Regions from separate parts of the Arthrobacter sp. B10-11 genome, predicted to be linked through region 1. Evidence: riboswitches for the same ligand, from Rfam matches in the RefSeq annotation. Region 1 holds a riboswitch; each other region holds the start of a gene.

Region 1 (6,542 bases):
TCCACAATCAGCAGCTCTTCCTCAACCCCGAAAGTTCGCATGCATACATTGTGCCCCCGTGACGCGCTGTTAGACAGGAGCCGCGACTGGACAGGGCCGGGTACTGGAGCGGCGCCGCAACGGAGCCGTCATCCAGCCACCGTACGGTCAGTCCTGGAAGTACTCGATTTTCGCACCGATGGTGTTAAGCCGCTCCGCCAGATCCTCGTACCCGCGCTCAATCACGTAGATGTTGCGCAGCTCTGAAACCCCGCGGGCCGCCAGCATGGCCAGCAGGATGCAGGCGGCCGGCCGGAGGGCCGGCGGGCAGCCCACCTCGGCGGCGCGCCACCGCGTGGGCCCATTTACGTAGATCCGGTGCGGATCCAGCAGCTGGACGCGGGCTCCCAGCTTGTTCAGCTCGGTCAGGTAGATGGCACGGTTCTCGTAGACCCAGTCGTGGATCATGGTCTGGCCTTCGGCGTTGCCGGCAATGACGGCGAAGAAGGGCAGGTTGTCGATATTCAGCCCGGGGAACGGCATGGGGTGGATCTTGTCCGCGGGAGCATGCAACGCTGAGGGCTTGGTGGTAACGTCCACCAGCCTGGTGCGCCCGTTGCGGGCAAAGTACTCGCCGGAGATTTCCAGTTCCTGGCCCATCTGTTCCAGGGTGGCGAGTTCGATCTCCATGAATTCGATGGGGACCCGGCGGATGGTGACCTCCGAGTTGGTGACGATGCCGGCGGTGATGAGGCTCATCGCCTCAATGGGGTCCTCGGACGGGAAGTATTCGATGTCGACGTCGATGGACGGCAGCCCGGTGATCTTCAACGTGGTGGTGCCGACGCCGTCGATCTGCACGCCCAGGCCCTGCAGGTAGAAGCAGAGATCCTGGACCATGTAGTTGGGGCTGGCATTGCGGATCACGGTGGTGCCGCGGCGGTGCGCAGCCGCCATGATGGCATTTTCGGTGACCGTGTCACCGCGTTCGCTCAGCACAAAGGTGCGGTTGTCGCCGTCGGCCGGCGGTGCCTGCACGGAGTAGAAGCCGGACGTGGCCTCCACTGACAGGCCGAACTGGCGCAGGGCCTGCATGTGCGGCTCCACGGTGCGGGTGCCCAGGTCGCAGCCGCCCGCGTACGGGAGCCGGTACTCGGCGGACTCGTCCAGGAGCGGCCCCAGCAGCATGATCACGCTGCGGGTGCGGCGCGCGGCCTCCACGTCCATGGAATCCAGGTCCAGGACGGCGGGCCGGCGGATCTGCAGGTCATTGGCGTTGAGCCAGGTGCATTCGACGCCGATGCTGGTGAGGACTTCGACGATCCGGTTCACTTCCTCGATCCGGGCCAGCCGGCGCAGCGTGGTAGTGCCGCGGTTGATAAGGCTGGCGCAGAGCAGCGCCACTCCGGCGTTCTTGCTGCTGTTGACGTCCACCGAACCGGACAGCGTGCGGCCGCCTTCCACCCGGAGGTGCGTCATCTGCCGCTTGCCCACTTTGACGATGCTCCGGCCCACGATGGCTTCGAGCCGCTGGATCATTTTGAGGCTGAGGTTCTGCTTGCCCTGTTCCATCCGGGCGATGGCGCTTTGGCTGGTGCCCAGCTCGGCGGCCAGCTGTCCCTGGGTCCAGCCCTTCTCGCCGCGGGCATCGCGGAGCAGCAGGCCTACGTGTTCAGCAGTCTCTTGAGTCATATGAAAAAAATATCACGCATGAGCTATTTCAGCCTGCAAATCACCCAGGACTGCCGCCAAGGTCACAGATTATTCTCCTGATGCGATATGGCGGCGCGGGCCAAGGAGTTTACTGCTCAAGGAACACCATGTTCCAGGTGCCCGCCCCTACTGCCGCGGACACAGCCAAAGCCGCAATCAGGAGCCCGCCGAGCACCACCCAGATGTCCAGCGTGCTGAACGTTGATTCACGCGCCCAGGTCCGTTGCGCACCGCCGAACCCCCGCGCCTCCATGGTGACGGCGAGGCGGGACGCCCGCCGGACGGCCTGGACCAGGAGTCCGAAGCTCTGCCCCAGCGTGGCCCGGAGCCGTTGCGCCGGACTCCCGTGCGAGCCCACACCGCGGGCACGCCGGGCCATGCCGATGGTCTGCCATTCCTCAGCCATCAAGCCCACAAGCCGCATGGCCGCCAGCGTGCCCAGCACAAAGCGGTGCGGCAGCTTCGCTTTCTGGGCGAGGGCGTCCGCCAGGTCCGTGGGATCAGTGCAGCTCATCAGCAGCACCGCGGGCAGGGCGATCGCCACGCCCCGCAGCAGGAATCCCAGCCCCAGCTCCAGCGAACCTTCGCTGATGGACCAGATCCCGACGTCGACCAGGATCCTTCCCGTGTCCGGGGCCAGGATCGAGGTGCTCCAGCCGCCCAGCGCCGCCGCCAGGATCAACGGCCAGCCCCGCTGCCAGAGCAGCACGACGGTCAGCCCGGCCAGCGGAAAAAGGAGCAGCTCAAAGGCAAGCGCAACAGAAGCGGACACCCAGTCGATGGACAGCGCCAGCACCACGGTCATCAGCATCACGATGGCGAACTTGGCCAGCGGATTGGCCCGTGTGAGCAGGGCATGGTTGGTGCCCAGGGTCAACGCTTCCCTCACGGCGCGGTCACCTCCGGATTGTGCAGGCCGGGTTCCCGCGCCGCAAGTTTGAGTTCAGGCGCACCAAGTGTCAGCTCGGTGCCGCCCAGGACGTCGCTGAACTCCTGGTCGTGCGTCACGGACACCACAGCGGTGCCGGCGTCGAGGAGCTCGGACAGGAAGGATGCCAGTTCCGCCCAGGTGTTGGCGTCCTGGCCGAAGGTGGGTTCGTCGAGGATCAGCACTCGGGGATGGGCGGCCAGCACGGTGGCGACGGACAGCCTGCGCTTCTCCCCGCCCGAGAGCGTGTACGGGTTCGCGTCCACCAGCTTGCCCAGCCGGAGGCGTTCCAGGAGTTCATCCACGCGTTCCTCGCCGTGCCCCAGGTGCCGCGGGCCGAACATCAGCTCGTCCAGCACCCGGCCGGTGACGAACTGGTGCTCCGGCTCCTGGAACACGGTGCCGATCCGCGAAATCAGCTGCTCCGCCTTCCACTTGTACGGGTCAATGCCCGCGCCCTCGCTGAGGTCCACCGTCGCGGAGACCCTGCCCTCCACGGGCTGGAGCAGCCCGGCCAGGGTCAGCGCAAACGTGGACTTGCCGGAACCGTTGGGGCCGGTGATGGTCAGCGCCTGCCCGGCCCGGACCTGCGCCGTGATGCCGGACTGCACCGGGACCGGCGGGACGGCCTTAAAGCCCCGCCGGCGGGGACGTTCGCGGGAGACGGCCAGGTGCTCCGCTGCCAGCAGGAGGTCGCCTGATTCCGCAACGTTGCTCCGCGTCCGGGTCGCCGGGACGTACCCGGGCACCCAGACGCCGGCGGCGATGAGCAGGTCCCGCGCCTGTGCCAGGACCTGGTCCGGGGCGCCGTCCAGGAGCACTGCCGAATCCGTGGCGGATCCCGGCTGCAGCACCACGATCCGGTCCACAAGGTCTTTCCACACGCCGACGCGGTGTTCCACCACCACCATCGTGGCCCCGGTCTTGTCCAGGCACCGGCCCACGGCGTCGCGGACTTCCAGCACTCCGGCCGGGTCAAGGTTGGCGGTGGGCTCGTCCAGGAGCAGCAGTCCCGGGCGCATGGCGAGGATGCCTGCGAGCGCCAGGCGCTGTTTCTGCCCGCCGGACAGGGCCGACGTCGGGTGGTCCAACGGCAGGTGCGCCAGCCCGACGTCGTCGAGCGCCTCACCTACGCGCGTCCATATGTCCGCGCGGGGCACGGCAAGGTTCTCGGCGCCGAAGGCGACGTCGTCCCCCACACGGGAGAGGACAACCTGCGTCTCCGGGTCCTGCTGCATCAGGCCTGCGGACCCTCGCCGGGCACGCGGCGGGGCGCCGTCGATCAGCAGGGTCCCGGTCTCGTCGGAGTCCTCGGCGTCCGGTGTGCCCCCGTGGTGGGCTCCGGCGTCGCTGTCTCCGAGCACGCCGGCGAGGGCGTGCAGCAGGGTGGATTTGCCGGCACCGGACGGACCGAGCAGCAGCACGCGTTCGCCCGGCCGGATGTCCAGGTCCAGGCCGCGGACGGCTGGCAGGGACCGGCCGGCGTGCCGCCAGCCCCAGCCGCGCGCCGTGACCGCTGCCGGGCGGACGTTGTCCGAAGATGTCATGAGCGGGGTGCGTTCGTCAGGAGAAGACCGGCTCCGATGCTGCCTTGCGGGAGGCAAAGGAGCTCAGCACACCGGTTCTGGCCAGGCCTCGCGTGGCGATCCAGGACAGTGCACCGGCGATGACGGCTCCGGAGATGGCGGTGAAAATGATGTACGCCAGCTTGTCGCCGGCGGCGTAGGCGATGTTCCAGCCCCACGGAGCGAACGAGTCGTTCAGGCCGCAGAAGAGGCCTGCAGCGGCACCGGCCAGCAGCGAAACGGGCAGGTTGAACTTCTTGTACACGAACACAGCGAAGATGATCTCCGCGCCGAGCCCCTGCACGAAGCCGGAGAACAGCACCGACGCACCGTACTGCGAGCCCATGATCAGTTCGCCGGTGGCGGCTACCGTTTCGCAGAACAGGGCGGCGCCCGGCTTGCGGATGATCAGCATGCCCAGGACGGCGGGAATCATCCAGCCGCCGGCAATGAGGCCGGTCAGCGGCGGGTACACGGCGTTCATGGCCGGTGAAACCGCGGCCGCACCCTGGGACCAGGCCCAGAAGATGACGCCGCCGGCCACTGCGATCAACGCGGCAACCACAATGTCCACCACACGCCAGCTGCGCTTGCTGTGTGGCAGTGTCTGCTTTGCAGAAATATCAGTCATGATGTCTTCCTCCTGAGGTACAGGAGGGGAGAGTGGTTGCCGGCGGGGCCGCGGCTTCCGCCGCCTGCTGCCGGTCACTCTGAGAACTCGACTCCCTTGCGCCGGTACTAACCGGATCAGGTTCGAGGGTCTGCGGCTGTCCGCACTCTCAGCGCCCGCCTCCGGTTCCCTGGACTGTTCCAGTGATGCCCGACGGCGACGCTCCCCTGTCGTATCAATTCGCCCTTGTGGGCGTGGATAAGTTTACACCCGCGGGCCCGCCGAATCCCGGGGTCGGTGTCACATTCGGCGGTGATCCGGCGGGGCTGATGCGGTTAGGCTAGGGGAAGTCCTGTTTCCGCCGTCTCCCACCTGTAAGGGGTACTGGATATGAGTTTCTTCATCAAGCTGTTTGGGACCGGAGTAAGCCTGCTGGCCGGGTTCGCCGGCACCAAGGCAGTCGACGTGGTCTGGGAAAAGGTCACCGGCCGGAAGCCCCCGAAGGGCGACAAGGACGACGTCCCCACCACCCTGCGCACCGCCCTGACCTTCGCGCTGATCTCGGCGGCTGTCAGCGCGATCATCCAGGTTCTGGCCAACCGAGGCACCCAGCGTGCGATCACCCGCTTCGCCAAGAGCCAGGACATCGTCTAGGTCCCAACCCAACCCGAGTTTTTGTCCAGATAACGCGAGCTAACCGGCCTCCACGTCGCGTTATCTGGACAAAAACTCCTTGAAAAGTGATCCCTAGGCTGATCCGTGCTGGTGGTCGTCCCCGGGCCGCTCGCCTGGGTCCTGCGGCTCGGCAGCTTTCTTGTCGGCGGCCTTCAGCACCACGGCCTCCAGCTCATCCACCGACAGGAGCTCCCTGTGCAGGTGCTTGGTGCGGTAGCCGGCTCTTCCGACCATGTGCGCAGACACCGGAACGGTGAGCACCTGGAAGATCCATGCCACGAACAGCACCGGCCACACCCACCAGGTCCGCAGCTGCAGGCCCACCGAGGCCAGCAGCAGGAAGAGCCCCAGCACCTGGGGCTTGGTGGCGGCGTGCATCCTGCTCATCAGGTCGGGGAAGCGCAGCAGGCCGATCGCCGCGCCGAGGGACATCACGGCGCCCACCACCATAAAGACAGCCGACACCGTGTCAATGATGGTGTCCACGGCGGATGGTTCAGGATTCATTGGGCTGCTCCCGCCGGTCGGCCACGAAGCGCGCCACGGTCACTGATCCGATGAACCCGATGATGGACAGCGCCACCAGCAGCATCAGGTTGTTCAGATGCCTGTTCACGGCCATGTCGATGCAGAGCGTGGCGCCGATGATGGCCAGCAGCACGTCCGAGGCCAGCACGCGGTCCAGCAGGGACGGGCCGATGGCGATCCGGACGATGGCCCCGGCTGCCGCCAAGGACAGGATCACGGCCGTTACGGTCAGCACGATGTCCATCATGCGTCCACCTCCTGTTTCAGTGCGGCCAGTTCCTCTCTGGTGCCCATGATCCGGATCAATGCCGCCTCGGCATCCCGGACCTCCTTGCGCAGGTTCACAATGTCCTCTCCACTCCGGACGTTCAGTCCGTGAATGTAGAGCGTGGAGGTGGAGCGGTCCACTTCCACCACGAGTGAGCCTGGAATCAGCGAGATGACGTGTCCGGTGGCGGTGACCATCAGATCCGAATGGCTGCGGAGCTGGACCGCGACGACGGCGTTGGTCACCTTGGGTCCGCGGGCCACGGCAAGGTACAGC
Region 2 (6,542 bases), on a different contig from region 1:
AGGATGTGGATGGAGTACAGCGCCTGCGACCACAGCCACACCACGAAGGCAAAGCCGAGGGTCACGCCGGCCTGCAGGCCAAGCCAGTACCAGCGGGCAAACTTGGCGCCGGAGAGCACCGCCATGCCGGTGGTGATCACGACGGCGAACGCCACGATGCCGATAAACATGTTGGGGAAGCCGAAAAGGGAACTTTGCCAGGTCTGCATCACGGCACCGCAGGAGACCCACGGGTTGACGTCGCAGGCGGTGACATGGTTCGGATCCTTGAGCACCGCGAGCTTTTCCAGGACCAGGGCGCCCGAAGCGAGCCAGCCGATAACGCCGGTAATGACCAGCAGCCAGCCGAACTGGGTGTCCCTGGTCATGGGAGGCAGGCTCTCCCCGGCCGCTTCACGCTCGCGGAGGTCGCCGTCCACCAAGTTGTTCTGCATGGAATTGGAGATGCTGGGCATGGGATGTTGCGTCCTTTTTCTCGAGGGCTCCTCGCCCTGATTGTAACGCCGGAGGCTGGAAGGCGGGCACAGACTCCGGCCGGCGGCGCCCTGGTTGTGCGCCGGATGTCCCCGCTTCCACCGTGTTTGAGTGTCCGTATGAGAGAATGAAGCTGGCTGGAAGTCGACCCACATTCGAATTCCGGTCCGGTGGCTTGTTTGTAAGACCGCCAATGATGAGCAGGGCACGGTCCGGATCCACGACAGATCCCGGCCTCCCCGCAATGCCATTGGACGGCACCTGGTTGTGGCTTTCAGGAACAACGGGTTTCAGAACAACGCCGCCGGCCCTCCAGGGCTGCCGCACCCCACTGCCGGTGCGAACCTGAGGGTATCCAATTGACTTCTGTCAACGCCTGCGGGTTTTGACAATATGTGCCCCCAAGGGTGCCGGATGTGGCGGTGCGTCAGGGGCAGGAGTGTCGCTACATATGGATAATGACCAGGTCCTAGCCGTTAACGAAGAATCCGCTGCTAGCGAAGAGGCAGCAGCGCCCCAACCGCCCAGGAGGGCCGTCCGGACAAGGCGCAAGGCCGTTCCGAAGGCGGAGGCTGTCGAAGCCGGCGCACCCGCGGACGCTGACGGAGCCCCGGCGGTCGAGACCCCGGCAGCCGAAGCCGTTGCGCCGGAGGCTGTGGAGGAGAAGGCCCCGGCCCGGCGCAGCCGCTCACGCAAGAAGGTGGAGCCCGCCGAGCCGCTTCCGGTGTTCGCCGACGACGCCGCCACGCAGGGTGATGCCCTGGCTGAGGCGGGCCAAACAGGGGAGGCCGGACCCTCAGCACCGGCCGAAGCCGCCGCCGTTGAAAAACCGGTCCGTCGCCGCGCCTCACGTGCCAAGGCCCCCGCTAAGGCAGCCGACGCCGCGCCGGCCGAGCCTGCCGCGCAGAACGCAGCGCCCGTTGCCGAAGCCTCAACAGCCGAGGTAGAAGTTGCCGCGACGGACCAGGAATCTGCACCCCGGGAAGCTCCTGTCCGGGAGTCATCCACGGCCCAAGCGCCCGCTGCACCGGCGGCTACCCAGCCTGATGAGACTGCCGAAGCCGAAACCGCCAGCCCCGTCGGTGCGCTCTTCCTTGAGCCCGGTTCGGTCACTTCCATGATCTTCCAGGCCCCGGACCTGAGCACCGTGATCCGGCCGGCAGCCACGCCGGCCGTAGCCAAGGAAATCGACGAGGAAGACACAGAAGACGACGGCGAGGAAGGCGAGGCCGGTGGCTCCCGCCGCCGTCGTAGCCGCGGACGCCGCGGACGCAGCCGCGTGACTGACCGGGAAGCTGCCGGCGAGGCCGAACCTGCCGAAGGTGCTGCCGATGACGAGGACACCGATGAGGAGTCCACCCGGACCGCGGACGACGGCGTGACCTCCCGCCGTCGCCGCCGCCGCCGCCGCGGCGACCAGGACCTTGAGCTGACCGGCGGGGGAGATGACGACCCGCCCAACACGGTGACCCGCGTTCGCGCGCCGCGCGCCATCAGCGAAGCCCCGGTCAACAACCGCGTCACCTCCGTCAAGGGCTCCACCAGGCTTGAAGCCAAGAAGCAGCGCCGCCGCGAATCCCGCGACACCGGCCGCCGCCGCACCGTCATCACCGAGGCCGAGTTCCTGGCGCGCCGTGAATCCGTGGACCGCCAGATGATCGTCCGCCAGCGCGACGACAGAATCCAGATCGGTGTCCTGGAAGACGGCGTCCTGGCGGAACACTTCGTTTCCAAGACGCAGCAGGACTCGCTGATCGGCAACGTGTACCTCGGCAAGGTCCAGAATGTGCTGCCCTCAATGGAAGCTGCCTTCGTCGACATCGGGCGCGGCCGCAACGCAGTCCTTTACGCCGGTGAAGTCAACTGGGACGCCGTCAATCTCGAGGGCAAGCAGCGCCGGATCGAAAACGCACTGAAGTCCGGCGACTCCGTGCTGGTCCAGGTCACCAAGGACCCCGTCGGCCACAAGGGCGCCCGCCTGACCAGCCAGATCTCCCTGCCCGGACGCTACCTCGTGTACGTGCCCGGGGGCTCCATGACCGGCATCTCGCGCAAGCTGCCCGACGTCGAACGCAACCGCCTCAAGCGGATCCTCAAGGACCGCCTGCCGGAGGACGCCGGCGTGATTGTCCGCACCGCGGCCGAGGGCGCGTCCGAGGAAGAGCTGACGCACGACATCAACCGCCTGCGCGCCCAGTGGGAAGGCATCGAAGGCCAGGCCACGTCCACCAAGATCCTTGCCCCGGAGCTCCTCTACGGCGAACCGGACCTCACCATCAAGGTGGTCCGTGACGTCTTCAACGAGGACTTCTCCAAGCTGATCGTCTCCGGCGAGGAAGCCTGGGACACCATCGAGGCGTACGTGACGTACGTGGCTCCGGACCTGGTGGGCCGGCTCGAAAAGTGGACCAAGGACACGGACATCTTCGCGGCGTGGCGGATCGATGAGCAGATCCACAAGGCATTGGACCGCAAGGTCTTCCTGCCCTCCGGCGGCTCCCTCGTGATCGACCGCACCGAAGCCATGACCGTGGTGGACGTCAACACCGGCAAGTTCACCGGCAGCGGCGGCAACCTCGAGGAAACCGTCACCAAAAACAACCTGGAAGCTGCCGAGGAAGTGGTGCGCCAGCTGCGCCTCCGCGACATCGGCGGCATCATCGTCATCGACTTCATCGACATGGTGCTGGAATCGAACCGCGACCTGGTGCTGCGCCGCATGGTGGAGTGCCTCGGCCGCGACCGGACCAAGCACCAGGTTGCCGAAGTGACCTCGCTGGGCCTGGTGCAGATGACCCGAAAGCGCATGGGCACCGGGCTGCTGGAAGTCTTCGGCGAACAGTGCGAGGCCTGTGCCGGCCGCGGCATCGTCACCCACGACGAGCCTGTGGAGCACCGCCGCGCCAACACCGTTGCCGCCGAGCACCACGTGCAGCGGACCGAGATCCAGCAGCAGCAGCCCCGGACGGAGCGCAAGAGCCGCCGCCGCGGCAAGGGAGGCCAGCCGATTTCCGAGGCAGCCCCGTCGGCGCCCGCTCCGGCACACCACGAGCCCACAGAAGCCGAACGCCACGCCAAGGCTGAGGCCACCCGCGTGGCGCTGGCGAACATCGCCGCGGCCGCGCACGCAGCCCACCTGCACGACGCCGAAGCGGGCCATGCGGCCCCGGCCGCAGCAGCCGCGGCACAGGCAGTAGGCCAGGCACTGGCAGCCCAGGCATCCTCCGGCCAGGCACCCTCCGGGCAGGCCGGGACTCCGGCCAGGCCCGGGTCCGCGCCGGCGCAGCCCGCTGCCACGCAGGCAGCTCCTGCCGCGGTACGCCCGTCCAAGGCATCGGAAACCGAGGTGGCTGCTGCCGGACGTCCCGCGGCGGTCCTGACCTTCGGCGGCGAAAAGGTGGCGTTGCCGTTCGTTGAGCATGGCGGAGAAGCGCCTTCCCCGGGAGCTTCCCTGACGCTTGACCGGCTGGCTGAAGCCTTCGCGCACCTTGGCGAGCCTGTCGTGGCCGAAACTCCGGCGGCACCTGCCGAACAGCAGGTTGCGGCTCAGCCTGCGGTTCAGGCACCTGCCCAGGTGCCGGCAGCGCATGCTGCTGAAGCGGACTACACCGATCACACTGCGGTGCAGGGCCGGGCGCGCCGCCCCCGCCGCAACCGGAGCGCCAGCCGTGCCCAGGGCGCAGCGAACGAGACGTCCGTGGAACACCACGAGGCTGCTCCGGTACCTGCGTCAGGTCACACCCACGAAGCAAAGGCACCCGAGCCGGCTCAGAAGGACGCGCCTGCCAAGGCACCCGCCAACGAACCGATCATCCTCGGCGTAGGTGTCCCGGCCTCCGAGCTCTGATCTCAGGGCAGGTTCCACAAACTGACATCGCGGGTGGGGTCCGAGGCAGGCGTAGCAATACGCCGGTTTCGGGCCGCACCCGCGAGTTCGTTGCGGGGAAACAGTAGGCTGGGGGACTGACACGGGGTGCCGCGCACAGGGCCGGCTGAGATCCACACCCGTTGAACCTGTCCGGTTAGCACCGGCGAAGGGATGTCTCCTTTGGCAATATCATTCCTGCCCACGCCTGCCTCCACGGCAACCCCCTCAGCGTCCGGCGGCTCATCATCCGGCGGCGCCCTCCTTCGCCGTACGCCGCGGGTGCTGGCCATCGCCGGCTCCGATCCGTCCGGCGGGGCCGGGATCCAGGCGGACCTCAAGAGCATTGCCGCCAACGGCGGATACGGCATGGCTGCCATCACCGCCTTGACGGCGCAGAACACCCGCGGCGTCCGTGCCGTCCACGTGCCCCCGGCGGACTTCCTGACCGCCCAGCTTGAGGCCATCAGTGATGACATCAGCGTTGACGCCGTCAAGATCGGCATGCTGGGTGACTCTGCGGTGATTGCCGCCGTCCGCGGCTGGCTGCAGAAGTCCCGTCCCGCCGTCGTCGTTCTTGATCCCGTAATGGTCGCCACCAGCGGGGACCGGCTCCTGCAGGAGGCGGCCGAGGCGGAACTGCGTGAACTCCTGCCCCTTGCCGACCTCGTCACTCCGAACCTGGCAGAACTGGCGATGCTCCTCAACGAACCCCTCGCCGGCGACTGGGAAGCGGCACTGGCCCAAGGCAAGCGCCTCGCCGCCCAGGCGGGCACCACCGTCCTGGTCAAGGGCGGACATCTCGACGGCGGTGCCTGCCCCGACGCGCTCGTCAACACCGAAGGGCTGCTCGGCCAGGACGTTGTGGTAGTCCCCGGCGAGCGGATCACCACCAGGAACAGCCACGGCACCGGCTGTTCGCTGTCCTCGGCGATGGCAACTGCGCAGGCACGGCTGGGGGACTGGGAAGCATCCCTGCGGGAAGTGAAGCCGTGGCTGCAGGGAGCGCTCCGGGAAGCCGAAGCACTGGAAGTGGGAACAGGCAACGGCCCGGTCCACCATTTCCACCATCTCGCGCCCAAAGGCGCGGACGCGCCGGCCGAAGGGCAGTTCGCTGCGGTGCTCCGGCAGGACGCCGGGCCGGACCTGGACGACATCTACGGGCTGGACTTCATCCGCGCCCTGGCCGACGGCACCCTCACCGAGCAGCACTTTGCGTATTACCTTGCCCAGGACGCCATTTACCTGAACGGCTATTCCAGGGTCCTGTCCCGTGCCGCCGCCATTGCCCCCACCGAGGCCGAACAGCTTTTCTGGGCGCGCGCGGCCCAGCAATGCCTCGAAGTCGAGTCCGAACTGCACCGGACGTGGCTCAGCACCCGGAAGGTGGACGCAGGCCTGGGGCCCGTGACCAAGTCCTACGTGGACCATCTCCTCGCTTCGTCTGTTTCCGGCAGCTACGGGGTGCTCGTTGCCGCGGTGCTTCCGTGCTTCTGGCTGTACGCCGAGGTGGGCGCCACACTTCACGGACAGTTCCTGGCGGCCGGCTCGCCGGCCAGCCACCCTTACGCCGGGTGGCTCCGTACCTACGCGGACGAGGAGTTCGCCGCAGCCACCAGGGAGGCGGTCCGCATCGCCGACGCTGCGGCCCGGGCGGCGTCCGGGACGGAACGGCAGGCCATGCGGACGGCCTTCCGCCAGTCGTGCCGCTACGAGGTGGACTTTTTCGACGCGCCGAGGCTGCATGCTGCACCGCAGAGGGTTTCGCAGCCGGTAGGATAGTGGGGCACGGTTCCGGAAGTCGTTGCAGCACCAGCCTGTTTTACACAGAGTGGCGCCTATCACGTACTGCCACCGGAGCCAGCCTCATTTGCGGCCGAAGGCAAAATTAGCGTATTCTAGATCTTCGGTGCTTACGCCAACACTTGGGTTATAACCTCAGGACGGTCCGTTTGGATTCCAAACGCATTGTCCGTGGATAACTCATGGGTTCCCCCGGGGAACCCACCGGCGTTGAGGCACAGCGTGAACCAGGCCAAACAATTTGGACCCAGGTTCCGCACGCAAATCTAGTAATAAACGTCGAGAGAAGTGAGTTCCCCAGTGGTGTACGCGATTGTCCGCGCAGGCGGCCGCCAAGAGAAGGTTTCCGTTGGAGACTTCGTTACCCTGAACCGCGTCCCCGGTGGAGCCGGCAGCACCA
Region 3 (6,542 bases), on a different contig from region 1:
ACGCAAGGGCGTGCTCGCGGCGTGGAATCCGGCCGGCCGATTTCGCCAGCCTACCGGCGATAACGGCGTGTTTGAAGGCCTCCCCCATCATCGCCGGGTTTTGCGCCCGGGTCACTGCCGTTGCGAGCAACACCGCGTCGCAGCCCAGCTCCATGGCCAGGGCAGCGTCGGACGCCGTGCCGATGCCGGCATCCAGCACCACGGGAACGGATGCCCGGGAAACGATGAGTTCGATGTTGTGCGGGTTCAGGATGCCCAGTCCCGTGCCGATGGGCGCCCCGAGGGGCATCACGGCGGTGGCGCCAAGGTTCTCCAGCCGCAGCGCCAGCACGGGGTCGTCATTCGTGTAGGCGAACACCTTGAATCCGCGGTTCACCAGCTGCTCGGTGGCGTCCACCAGCTCCACGGCGTCCGGGAGGAGGGTGTGTTCATCGGCTATCACCTCGAGCTTCACCCAGTCCGTCTCCAGCGCCTCCCGGGCCAGTTCCGCCGTCATGACCGCGTCCCTTGCCGTGAAGCAGCCGGCGGTGTTGGGGAGGACCCGGATGTTGTGGTCCACCAGGAGCTGGAACAGCGAGCCTGTTTCGGCCGGCGAGTAGCGGCGCATGGCCACGGTGGTCAGCTCCGTGCCCGAGGCGAGCAGCGCCGCGCCCAGCCCGTCCAGGCTGGGGGCACCGCCGGTGCCCATGATCAGCCGCGATCCCAGCGGGACGCCGTCCACGATGAACGGGTCCGCGGCCGCCTGCTGCGGGGTCCCTGCCACTCCGGCAACCGTAGTTCCTGCCATAATGCTCAACCTCCCTGTACCGCGGTAACAAGTTCGACGTCGTCGCCCTCGGCGAGCGCCGTCACAAACCACTGGCTGCGGGGCACCACCTCGGAATTCCGCGCCACCGCCACACCCAGCTTCCGGCCGTCGGCCGCCTGCCCGTTGGGGGCAAGGTTCCTGCCGGTGACCTGGCTGATGAGGGTGGTGACGGACGCGCCGTCGTCCACCGCGTGGACCGTGCCGTTCAGTGTGATGTTCATGCTGTTTCCTTGATCGGGGCGGGGGCGGGAAGTTTCGCGGGGGTGGCCGGAGGGCCGGAAAACCGGTGGGGCCGGAACGGCGCCCACCGCGGATCGGCCGTGCCGTCCAGCAGCTGCCTGCAGATGGAAGCTGCCGCGGGAGTGAGCAGGACGCCATGGCGGAAGAATCCGGTGGCAATGATCAGCCCCGGTACGTCACCGCCGGTTCCGGCGTCCGCGACGCGCCCCAGCAGCGGCGCGTTGTCCGGTGTTCCCGGCCGGGCCCGCGCTGTGGCTTCCAGGAGTTCCAGTTCGGCGACCGCGGGTACCAGCACCTGCGCGTCACGAAGCAACTGGTAGACGCCGCCCGCTGAAACAGCTGAGCCGGGCAGCCCTTCGGGCCCGGGCGGCCCTGCCTGGTCCTTGCCGGCTCCCGAGAGTGCGTCTTCGCGCTGGGTGGCCCCGATCACCACCGTGCCGTCCTGCCGGGGCACGATGTAGACGGGGACTCCGTGGACCATGCCGCGGACGGTGGATGTCAGCAGCGGCTGCAGGTAGGCGGGGACACGCAGGCGCAGGATGTCGCCGTACACCGGGCGGAGCGGCAGTTGGAGGCCGGCCGGCAGTCCGCCGAGTGACGCTGCATCCAGCCCGTTGGCGATGATTGTCTCCCCGGCATGCACGGCGCCTCCCCCGGCCAGGCCGACACCGGTGACCCGCCCGTCCTCCCAGAGCAGGCCGGCGGCCCGCTCACGCACGGCGCAGCCCAGCAGGGAGTCCGCAATCAGGGCCAGGAGCCTGCGGGGATCCACCTGGTGGTCGGCCGGGATGTCGAAGGCGCAGGAGATGCCGGGGCTCAGCAACGGCTCGCGGGCACGTGCTTCCCTGACTGTCAGTGGTTCCACTGTGAGGCCGCTGGACCGCTGGGCGCCGCGCAGGTCGGCGAGCGCCCGCCGGTCGGCGGCGTCGGCACCCACGGCGAGGGTCGACGTCGTGAGGTAACCGGTGTCCGGGCCGGCGCCGGCCGGGGCACCGCGTTGCAGTCCGGCGGCGAAGGCGGGCCAAAGCTCCGAGGAGTGGAGCATGAGCTCCAGGAGCTCTTCCTCCTGGTAGTGCAGTTCGCTGACCGGAGCCAGCATGCCGGCCGCGGCCCAGCTCGCGCCCGTACCGGGGGCGTCGTCGATGATCACCACGGACCTGCCCGACTGCCGGGCTTCCCAGGCGATGCCGTGGCCGATGATTCCGCCTCCGATTACGGCGACATCGGCGCTGATGTCCAGGCGCGCGGCGGGGTAGCCTGCTGGAGATTGCGGGGTCACTCTCATCCTTCCCTACGCCGGTACTAACCGGATCAGGTCAAGCGGTCGGCTCTGACGCCCTCTCAGCCCTGCAGCTTTGTGACAGCTGCAGCGGGCTCCCGCGGTACTCCATCAGTTTAGGGGAACTAGGCTGGTGCCATGACCGAGCAAGCCCTCCTCACTGACGCCCGCCTGTACCTCTGCACCGACGCCCGCACCGACCGTGGCGATTTCGGAGACTTCGTTGACGCCGCCTATGCCGGAGGCGTTGACATCATCCAGCTCCGGGACAAGAACCTGGAAGCGGCCGAAGAGCTCGAACTGCTCGACGTGCTGGAAGCCGCGGCCCGCCGCCACGGCCGCCTCTGGTCGGTCAACGACCGCGCGGACATTGCCTCGCTCTCCGGCGCACCCGTGCTCCATGTCGGCCAGAAAGACCTCCCCCTGGCGTCGGCACGCAAGTTCCTCGGCAATGAAGCCGTCATCGGCCTCTCAACGCACAGTCCGGAACAGATCGATGCCGCCATCGCCGCATCACGCGGCCCCGGCGGCCTGGACTACTTCTGCGTCGGGCCGGTGTGGGCCACTCCCACCAAGCCGGGGAGGGCCGCTGTCGGCCTCGACCTGGTCCGCTACGCCGCGGCGGCCGCTGGCGAGGCCGGCACGACGCAGCTGCCGTGGTTCGCCATCGGCGGCATCGACCTGGGCAACGTTGAGCAGGTGGTGGCTGCGGGCGCACAGCGGATCGTGGTGGTCCGCGCCATCACCGAGGCCGATGATCCTGCCGCAGCTGCGCGGTCGCTCCTGGCCGCCCTCGACGCCGGATCCTCCTGACTATCCGGCCAGGCCGAGCTCCGTCATCCGCCGGGAATGGTTCCCTGCCAGCCCGGCGATCAGCCCGCTGACCAGCTCGTTCGCCGCGGCAGTGTCCCCGCCGCCATCCCCGCCGCCGATCAGGCGTCCCAGGAACGCATGCTCATGGCTGACCCGCTGCGCCTGCGTCAGTGCTTCGCCGAGCAGCCGCCTGGCCCATAGCGCAAGCCTGGAGGCGAGCCTGGGATCATCTGCCAAGGCGCCCCTGAGCAGTTCGCGGAGCACCTGTGTCGTCTCATCGGAGGCCTGGACCTCCTCGATGAGTTCCCGTGTGCCCGCGTCGACGTAGCGGGAGATGGCCCGGTAGAAGTCAGCGGAAACCGTATCGATGACATAAGCCTTCATCAGTGATTCGAACCAGTCACCCGGGCGCGTCCGTGAATGGAAGAAGTCCACGGCTGCCTGGAACGGCAGCATGGCGTCCTCAGCGTCGATCCCCATGTCCGCGAGGCGGGAGCTCACCAGCTCGTAGTGCTGGAACTCCACCACGGCAATCCTGCCGAGCACGGCACGGTCGTGGAGGGTGGGCGAATACCGTGCGTCGGCGGCGAACCGTTCGAAGGCCGACAGCTCGCCGTAGGCCATCATTCCGAACAGGTCTGCGATGAAGCGGTTGTAGTGAGCGGTGTCAGCCGGGGATGAGCTCATCGTCCAAGACTAATGGCGCAAATCGAGCTAATCTGACTTTCGTGTCACATCATCGCCTGACTCCCAGTGTCCACGAACAGACCAACCGGCTGGCCGAGGCCCTGAACGCGCTCCGTACGGAGCTGGAGCTGCCCGGGCCGTTCCCCGACGACGTCCTCGAGGATGCGCTGGCGGCCATTGCAGAGCACAAGATGCCGGACCTTGACCTCACTCCAGTGGAGTTTGTGACCATAGATCCTGCGTCCTCCACGGACCTGGACCAGGCCCTCTACATCGAGAGGTCAGGGGACGGATATAAGGTCTTCTACGCCATCGCCGATGTTCCGTCCTTCGTTGCACCGGGCGGGGCGCTCGACGCCGAGACACGTCGCCGGGGACAGACGATCTATGCTCCGGACGGGCGGATTCCGCTTCACCCGGAAGTCATCAGCGAGCGTGCCGGCAGCCTGCTGGCCGGCCAGCTGTGCTCCGCCTTCGTGTGGGAGTTTGACCTGGATACGGCAGCCCGGGTGGATTCGGTGCTGGTGCGCCGCGCCAAAATCAGGAGCCGGGCGAAACTCAACTACAAGGGCGTCCAGGCCGAGCTCGATTCCGGCAATGCTGTTCCTGTCCTGCAGCTGCTCAAAGAGGTGGGGCTGAAACGCGTCGAACTGGAGCGGCTGCGCGGCGGCGCAAGCCTGAACATGCCGGAACAGGAAATCGAACAGACACCCGACGGCGGTTTCCGCATCGTGGCGGCCCCCTCCCTCCCGGTGGAGGACTGGAACGCCCAGATCTCCCTCATGACCGGCATGGCTGCCGCGGACCTGATGCTCGACGGCAAAGTGGGCATCCTGCGTACCATGCCTGCCCCCGACGAACGGTCCCTCCTGCACTTCCGGCGGCAGACCAACGCCCTCGGCAAGCCCTGGGACGGCGAGGCGAGCTACGGGGAGTATTTGCGTTCCCTTGATCCCACCGATCCCCGGCAGCTGGCCATCCTGCACTCCGCCGGCATGCTGTTCCGGGGCGCCGGTTACACCCCCTTTGACGGCACGGTACCGGAGGCCGCCATCCAATCGGCCATCGGGGCTGCGTATGCGCACACCACGGCGCCGCTGCGGCGCCTGATTGACCGCTTTGTCCTGGTGATCTGCGAGGCGCTCAGCAACGGCACCGCGGTTCCCGACTGGGCCCGCGAGGCACTTCCTTCGCTGCCGGAAATCATGGCGGCCTCAGATCAGCTGGCCGCCAGGATGGAGCGGCTGGCCCTGGACACGGTGGAGGCGGCCCTCCTCGTCAACCACATCGGCCAGGAGTTCGACGCCGTGGTCATCTCCGGATCGAAGCCGGGCAAGTCGAACGGGAACGGCGGCAACGGAAACGGGAACGGACCGTCCGGCATTATCCAGATCGCAGACCCGGCAGTGACAGCCAGGTGCCCCGGCGAGCTCGAATCCGGCACGACGGTCCGGGTCAGGCTGGTCTCCTCGGACATCCGCACACGGGAGATCCAGCTGCAGCTCGTGGGGTGACTGCGGGATGGTTTCGGGCTGCGTCCGGGGCGTCAGTCGGAGGTTGTTGCGGTCAACAGCTAGACTGAGGGGGTAGTAATGGATGCCCGGTCGTTGATTTCCATGATTTTTGAATTCAACAAGCCCGCCCCTACGCGATCTTGAGATACACCCGCTGGTCCCCAGTGCCAGCATTTAGATAGCCCGCGATCGGCTTCCACTGGATTTGCTTGCGCGCCAGAGCGTGCTCCGGAACGGCCTTGCGGCCGGCCCCGTTGAGCAAGCAGCGCCAATGCCCAAATGAATAAGGAAACTCCCCTGTGAGTGAATTGCATACGCACCAACTTTTGACCGACGACACCGGCACGGAATCGATCGAGCCGGAAGAGACCATCATCTCGGACGAAAAACCGCACGAGATCGAGGAGAAATCCTTCGCCGACTACAACGTCCGCGCCGACATCGTCGAGTCCCTGGCCGACGCCGGAATCACCCACCCCTTCCCCATCCAGGCCATGACGCTGCCAGTGGCCCTCGCCGGCCACGACATCATCGGCCAGGCAAAGACGGGCACCGGCAAGACCCTCGGCTTCGGCATCCCGGCGCTGCAGCGCGTTGTGGGCCGGGACGACCCCGGCTTCGACAAGCTGGCCGTCCCCGGCGCCCCGCAGGCCCTCGTGATCGTGCCCACCCGCGAACTTGCAGTCCAGGTTGCCAAGGACCTGGAAAACGCTGCTAAGAAGCGCAACGCCCGCATCGCCACCATCTACGGCGGCCGCGCCTATGAGCCCCAGGTGGAAGCCCTGCAGAAGGGCGTCGAAGTGGTTGTCGGTACGCCCGGCCGCCTGATCGACCTTTACAAGCAGAAGCACCTGAGCCTGAAGAACGTCAAGATCGTCATCCTCGACGAGGCCGACGAGATGCTGGACCTCGGCTTCCTGCCCGACGTTGAGACGCTCATCGCCGGCACCCCGGCGGTCCGCCAGACCCTGCTGTTCTCGGCGACCATGCCCGGTCCGGTCATCGCCATGGCCCGCCGCTACATGACCCAGCCCACCCACATCCGCGCCGCTGATCCGGACGACGAGGGGCTCACCAAGCGCGACATCCGCCAGCTGATCTACCGCGCCCACAGCATGGACAAGGTCGAGGTAGTCGCCCGCATCCTGCAGGCCCGCGGCCGCGGCCGCACCATCATCTTCACCAAGACCAAGCGCACCGC

Evidence for each region. Region 1 has a riboswitch for thiamine pyrophosphate ahead of RW112_RS13395 (ECF transporter S component). Riboswitches for the same ligand answer to the same signal wherever they lie in the genome.
Region 2: another riboswitch for thiamine pyrophosphate. It lies ahead of thiD (bifunctional hydroxymethylpyrimidine kinase/phosphomethylpyrimidine kinase); the one in region 1 lies ahead of RW112_RS13395 (ECF transporter S component).
Region 3: another riboswitch for thiamine pyrophosphate. It lies ahead of thiO (glycine oxidase ThiO); the one in region 1 lies ahead of RW112_RS13395 (ECF transporter S component).

What each region holds. Positions count from the first base shown of each region.
Region 1 is NZ_JAWMTH010000004.1:63,843-70,384, reverse strand. It holds gene RW112_RS13415 (glutamate--cysteine ligase) at 1-41, opposite strand, end outside; gene RW112_RS13410 (UDP-N-acetylglucosamine 1-carboxyvinyltransferase) at 148-1,671, opposite strand; gene RW112_RS13405 (energy-coupling factor transporter transmembrane component T) at 1,781-2,581, opposite strand; gene RW112_RS13400 (ABC transporter ATP-binding protein) at 2,578-4,167, opposite strand; gene RW112_RS13395 (ECF transporter S component) at 4,184-4,816, opposite strand; TPP riboswitch at 4,892-5,034, opposite strand; gene RW112_RS13390 (DUF4235 domain-containing protein) at 5,186-5,449, shown strand; gene mnhG (monovalent cation/H(+) antiporter subunit G) at 5,543-5,977, opposite strand; gene RW112_RS13380 (monovalent cation/H+ antiporter complex subunit F) at 5,967-6,245, opposite strand; gene RW112_RS13375 (Na+/H+ antiporter subunit E) at 6,242-6,542, opposite strand, start outside.
Region 2 is NZ_JAWMTH010000001.1:100,863-107,404, reverse strand. It holds gene RW112_RS00560 (vitamin K epoxide reductase family protein) at 1-455, opposite strand, end outside; gene RW112_RS00555 (Rne/Rng family ribonuclease) at 926-4,321, shown strand; TPP riboswitch at 4,434-4,531, shown strand; gene thiD (bifunctional hydroxymethylpyrimidine kinase/phosphomethylpyrimidine kinase) at 4,514-6,121, shown strand; gene rplU (50S ribosomal protein L21) at 6,443-6,542, shown strand, end outside.
Region 3 is NZ_JAWMTH010000001.1:574,424-580,965, forward strand. It holds gene RW112_RS02685 (thiazole synthase) at 1-787, opposite strand, end outside; gene thiS (sulfur carrier protein ThiS) at 793-1,029, opposite strand; gene thiO (glycine oxidase ThiO) at 1,026-2,333, opposite strand; TPP riboswitch at 2,320-2,439, opposite strand; gene thiE (thiamine phosphate synthase) at 2,466-3,140, shown strand; gene RW112_RS02705 (ferritin-like fold-containing protein) at 3,141-3,827, opposite strand; gene RW112_RS02710 (RNB domain-containing ribonuclease) at 3,869-5,341, shown strand; gene RW112_RS02715 (DEAD/DEAH box helicase) at 5,641-6,542, shown strand, end outside.